2 regions of the Aeromonas sp. TS_SC_11 genome follow, and region 1 is predicted to be linked to the other one. Evidence: predicted binding sites of a transcription regulator. Region 1 holds the regulator's gene; the other holds the start of a gene.
The links. Region 1 encodes NrdR, which represses ribonucleotide reductase genes. Its sites were predicted from a motif close to CACNNTATANNGTG; they were not measured.
Positions count from the first base shown of each region.

Region 2: the regulator NrdR is predicted to act here: its motif matches at 1,594-1,607, upstream of nrdA (class 1a ribonucleoside-diphosphate reductase subunit alpha).

Region 1 covers NZ_JBWZZQ010000003.1:48,073-51,157, forward strand. Annotated here, with positions in the region: gene ribD (bifunctional diaminohydroxyphosphoribosylaminopyrimidine deaminase/5-amino-6-(5-phosphoribosylamino)uracil reductase RibD) at 34-1,143, opposite strand; gene nrdR (transcriptional regulator NrdR) at 1,218-1,667, opposite strand; gene AC1P02_RS22840 (NIPSNAP family protein) at 1,802-2,134, opposite strand; gene AC1P02_RS22845 (ParB N-terminal domain-containing protein) at 2,202-2,630, opposite strand; gene glyA (serine hydroxymethyltransferase) at 2,740-3,085, opposite strand, start outside.
Region 2 covers NZ_CM170470.1:3,640,604-3,643,688, forward strand. Annotated here, with positions in the region: gene ubiG (bifunctional 2-polyprenyl-6-hydroxyphenol methylase/3-demethylubiquinol 3-O-methyltransferase UbiG) at 1-466, shown strand, start outside; gene AC1P02_RS16935 (HAD family hydrolase) at 466-1,152, shown strand; gene nrdA (class 1a ribonucleoside-diphosphate reductase subunit alpha) at 1,708-3,085, shown strand, end outside.

The DNA.
Region 1 (3,085 bases):
GGGCCGGTTCGGCCCCCGATAACGATTGGAAAATCAGGCTATCCTGGCGGTGATGCGGATATCCTGTCCCACCAGCCGCACATCCTTGATGCAGAGCTTGGGCGCCTGGAAAAGACGGGTGAGCGCTGGCAGATGGAACAGGCCACGCCCCTCATCCCCCATCAGTTTCGGCGCCTGATAAAGCACCAGCTCATCCACCAGCCCCTTGTCCAGCAAGGCACCGCAAAGCCTGGGTCCGGCTTCCACCAGCACGGAATTGATGTTCCGCTTGGCCAGCAGCATAAAGAGGCTGACCAGATCCAGCTTGCCATCCAGCAGGGGCAGCTCCAGTTGCTGCACCCATTCAGGCCAGTCGCCAGCCGCCTTGTGACGGGCCAGCAAGACAGGGCCTGTGCTCTGGAACAGGGGCAAGTCCGGGGTCAGCCGGTTCCGGGAATCGACGATGACCCGCAGAGGCTGGCGCAGCGTCTCTTTGGCATAAGTGGCCTTGAGAGAAGGGGGCAGCTCATCCCAACGCACCGTCAGGGAGGCGCCATCGGCCAGCACGGTTTCGGCGCTGGAGAGCACGGCGTCGTGACCGGCACGCAGCCTCTGCACATCGGCACGGGCCAGGGGGCCCGTTATCCACTGACTCTCGCCGCTTGCCATGGCGGTGCGGCCATCGAGGCTGGCACCGAGTTTGGCGGTCACCAGCGGAAAAGCGGTACGCATCCGCTTGAAGAAGCCCGGATTGAGCGCCTCGGCTTCACTCGACAGCAAGCCAAAATCGGTCTTGATGCCCGCTTCCGACAACATCCGCAGACCACGCCCGCCCACCTCGGGGTTGGGGTCGACCATGGCCGCCACCACCCGGGTCACCCCGGCTTTGATCAGCGCCTCGGCGCAAGGGGGGGTGCGACCATGATGGGAGCAGGGCTCCAGGGTCACATAAGCGGTCGCACCACGGGCTTCGTCACCGGCCTCATGCAGGGCATAGATCTCTGCATGGGGTTCTCCGGCTCGTTTGTGCCATCCCTCGCCGACCACAACGCCGGCTTTCACCAGCACGGCGCCGACACAGGGATTGGGGGCCGTGGTATAGCGGCCACGGCGGGCCAGTTCAAGGGCCCGATTCATCCATTGGTAATCATCTTGACTAAACATCTGGGCTCCCGTTCAAAGCGAGAAAATGGGCGTTGCAGGTTCGATTGGCGCAGCGTAACCGGACATTGGGAAGCTTATTTCTCCAGCTTGGCGATCTCTTCGCCGAACTCGCGGATGTCCTCGAAGCTGCGATAGACGGAGGCAAAACGGATATAGGCGACCTTGTCCAGGCTCTTGAGCTCATCCATCACCAGATTACCCACCAGCTGGGAGGCAACTTCGCGCTCACCGGTGGCTCGCAGGCAGGACTTGATGTGGTTGACCCCCTTTTCGATGGCCTCCATGCTCACGGGTCGCTTCTCCAGCGCCCGCAGGATGCCACCACGCAGCTTCTCTTCATTGAAGGGCTCGCGGGAGCCGTTGGACTTGATGACACGGGGCATCACCAGCTCGGCCATCTCGAAGGTGGTGAAGCGCTCGTGACAGAGCAGGCACTCACGACGGCGGCGTACCTGATGGCCTTCTGCCACCAGACGGGAATCGATCACCTTGGTATCAACCGCACTACAGAAAGGGCAATGCATCGGACCTCCGGCGTTAACAAACAGGGCACCTGCCCCACAGGGGCAGGATCTTGGCGGGCCAGTGTAGCACGGCCATCCAAAACCGGTAAAAGCCCAGAAAAACAATATGTCACCGTCTATATTCCTTAAACACTTCAGGGGGTGCGAAGTCCCTCTATGGCCGTTGCAGGCAAGCAGATGACGGTATTTGCATCCGCTTCGATCAGCGCAACAATGGCGTCTCTCGGGCCTTCTCGCCAGGCATCCGTTGCATACAATGCCGCCTGGGAAGCGCTCAGATGCGCAAGATCATCGTATGCCCGCATCAGAAAATAGGCATCCGGATCATGCAGGGAGGGGCCGTGGCTCACCACATCCATCCCCCATTTACGGTGCAGTGGCATGCTCTGCTCGGTCACCAGCGCATGAAACGCGGCGCGGCTCCCCGCCTTGAGCCGATAACTGCGGATTTCCAGCACTCTCTTCATCGCACTTTCTCCAGCTAAAAAAATACCGCCAGCAAGGCGATATTTAACCCTTCTGTCAACCTTGAGATCAGTCGTCATAGGGCAAGTCGTCGGGCTCACAACCTGCGTGGTCGGGTACCGGATCTTGCGCAAACTGCACCGCATCAATGTGAGTGTGTCCCTCTATCAATGCCTTGCACACCCTGTGCATGCCATCCATGACCCGACCTGCACTATCCAGAATGATGGGATAGGCAAGAGAAGCACTGGCAATCAACTGACAATGCTCGGCTATGCTGCGCACCGTGGGTCTGGCCACGCCGTGTCCGTACCAGTGATCGGTGTCCAGTTCGGCAATCTGCACCAATGGCACAGCTTGCACCGGCAAACCTTGGCTCAACAGCACCAGACGCCGTACATCCCATGCCAGCAGCCCCTCCGGACTATCGCGAAAATGGTACTGGGCACGGATGGACACGATCAGATCGTCATCTGTGATACCGGACTGGGCTGGCATTATGCCTCCTATGTCTGCTGCACAAGCTCGGCGCCCATGGCGGGGCCGAAACAGAAAAAACAATGCCACCCGCAGGTGGCATTGGTCTCAAACCAGCATGGCTGGTATATCAGGCATAAACCGGGAAACGACGGCAGATATCCAGCACCTTTTCGCGGGTGTTGGCCAGCACTTCGTCGTTGTCATGGTTGTCCAGCACGTCACAGATCCAGTTGGTCAGATGGATGGACTCTGCTTCCTTGAAACCGCGGCGGGTGATGGCCGGGGTACCGATCCGCACACCTGAGGTGACGAACGGGGAACGCGGGTCGTTCGGCACCGAGTTCTTGTTGACTGTGATGTTGGCTTTGCCAAGAGCGGCATCGGCTTCTTTACCGGTCAGCTCACGGCCGATCAGGTCAACCAGCATGAGATGGTTGTCGGTACCGCCGGAGACGATCTTGTAACCGCGCTCG
Region 2 (3,085 bases), on a different replicon from region 1:
ACCGCTCGGGGTCGCCCGCCTGCACGCCCTGGAACAAGGGGTGGAGCTCCAATACCAGCAGATGACGGCGGAGGAGCACGCCGACCAGGCCCCTGGCCAGTATGACGTGGTTACCTGCATGGAGATGCTGGAGCATGTGCCGGATCCGGCTTCGGTGCTGCGCGCCATCGCCACCCTGGTGCGCCCGGGCGGACGGGTGTTCGTCTCCACCATCAACCGCAATCCGAAAGCCTATCTGATGATGATCATCGGCGCCGAATACCTGATGAAGATGGTTCCCAAAGGGACCCACGATCACAAGAAGTTCATCACCCCCGCCGAGCTGTGTCGCATGGGTGAAGCAGCAGGCCTCTTGGTACGGGACATGAGCGGGGTGCACTACGCGCCGCTCTCCAACCAGTTCAAGCTTGGCAAAAACGTCGACGTCAACTACATGGTGGAGTTCATCCGCCCGGAGCATGGCTGATGATTGATAACAAGCCGGTACCGCTGCGCTGTGTGCTGTTTGACCTCGACGGCACCTTGCTCGATACGGCGCCGGACTTGGGCGCCGCCGTCAACCATGTGCTGGTGAGCGAAGGCTTTGCGCCGCTCTCTGACGCCATCATCCGTCAAACCACCTCCCACGGCGCGCTCGGGCTGCTCAAGGCCGGGCTTGGCGATGAGCTGCTCGAAGAGCTGGGGGCCACTCGCCTGCGCACCGCCCTGCTCGACTACTACGCGGCGAACCTCTGCGTCGGCACCCGCCCCTATGAGGGCATGGTGGCACTCATCGAATGGCTGGACGAACGTGCCCTGCCCTGGGGCATAGTCACCAACAAGCCGGGCTTTCTGACCGAGCCGCTGCTGGCGGCCTTGCCCGAGCTTGCCAGCTGCGGCGTGACTGTGAGTGCCGACACCCTGCCGGTGCGCAAGCCCGACCCTGCCCCCATGTACTTTGCCTGTGAACAGTTGGGGGTCGACGCCGCCCACTGCCTCTATGTGGGGGATCATGTGCGTGACATAGAGGCGGGCCGCAATGCGGGCATGCGCACCGCCGTCGCAGGTTGGGGTTATCTGAGCGAGGACGAGGATCCCGCAGACTGGGGCGCGGATCTGCACTTCGATACCGTGCAGGCCCTGCACCACTGGCTGCGTTACGAGCTGAGCTAATCCTGTTTGCCGCCAGACAGCCAGATTGATGGATAATAAAGGCAGCTTTATCGCCAGTCGGTGGCCAGATGAGCACGATTGGCGACCGTTGCAGGCACAAGGATGAGACCAGGGGAGGTCCGGATTGATCTCCCTTTTTTGCGGTTTGGCAACCGCCAACAGACTGGGACAGGACACCTTTTGACCCTTGCTGCACAAGGGATAACCAGACTGAATTTGCTAGTAAAAACACCCCGTTTTCGCAAGCAAAAAAAGTTATTTAAATTTTCCATGTTCGATCATCAGACTTGCATTTACCGGATCGGACGCATGAAAACCCACTCACTGTGAGCGTCCACTAACATGGGTCTCGACACCCACAATTTATCCACAGCTAATGCCTTATCCACAGATTGCAAAGCGAGGGCGACCTCACTATCTTGTAGCTCGAACTCAAAATAACACTATATCTTGTGATTCATCGCACAATACGCCCCCACCTCCCGCAGCCGTTCACGGCGCCGAGGCCAGCGCAGTGCGATGGTTTTTCGGGAATCAACTGAAGGTCATCAGCCAATGAACTTGTTTGTGACGAAGCGTAACGGCCACAAAGAACCCATCGATCTGGATAAAATTCACCGCGTGCTGGATTGGGCCGCCGAAGGGCTCGACAACGTGTCGGTCTCCCAGGTGGAACTCAAGTCCCACATCCAGTTCTATGACGGTATCCGTACCGCCGATATCCACGAAACCGTCATCAAGGCCACTGCTGACCTGATCTCCGAGCAAAGTCCGGACTACCAGTACATGGCTGCCCGTCTGGCCATCTTCCACCTGCGCAAGAAAGCCTACGGCCAGTTCGAGCCGCCCCACCTCTACCAGCACGTCGCCCGTCTGGTAGACATGGGCAAATATGACAAGCACCTGCTGACCGACTACACCCAGGCCGAATTCGAGGAGCTCAACGAGCACCTGGATCACTGGCGTGACATGAACTTCTCCTACGCCGCCGTCAAGCAGCTGGAAGGCAAGTACCTGGTGCAGAACCGCGTCACCGGCGAGATCTACGAGAGCCCGCAGTTCCTCTACATACTGGTAGCGGCCTGCCTCTTCTCCAAGTATCCGAAAGATACCCGTCTGAGCTACATTAAACGTTTCTACGATGCGGTGTCGACCTTCAAAATTTCGCTGCCGACCCCCATCATGAGCGGTGTGCGTACCCCGACCCGTCAGTTCAGCTCCTGCGTGCTGATCGAATGCGATGACAGCTTGGATTCCATCAATGCCACCGCCAGCGCCATCGTCCGTTATGTCTCCCAGCGCGCCGGCATCGGCATCAACGCTGGCCGCATCCGTGGTCTGGGCAGCCCCATCCGTGGCGGCGAAGCCTTCCACACCGGCTGCATCCCCTTCTACAAGTACTTCCAGACTGCGGTCAAATGCTGCTCTCAGGGCGGTGTACGCGGTGGTGCGGCCACCCTTTTCTACCCGCTGTGGCACACCGAAGTGGAGAGCCTGCTGGTACTGAAAAACAACCGCGGCGTGGAAGAGAACCGGGTCCGTCACATGGACTACGGCGTGCAGATCAACAAGCTGATGTACCAGCGCCTGATCAAGGGCGGTGACATTACCTTGTTCTCCCCGTCCGATGCTCCTGGCCTGTACGATGCGTTCTTTGCGGATCAGGACAAGTTCGAAGCGCTCTACATCAAGTACGAGCAGGACCCGGCCATTCGCAAGAAGACCATCAAGGCTGTCGATCTCTTCTCCCTGATGATGCAGGAGCGCGCAGGCACCGGTCGTATCTACATCCAGAACGTGGACCACTGCAACACCCACAGCCCGTTCGATCCAAGCGTGGCGCCAGTACGCCAGTCCAACCTCTGCCTCGAGATTGCACTGCCCACCAAGCCGCTCAACAACGTGGATGACGAAGAGGGCGAAATTGCCCTGT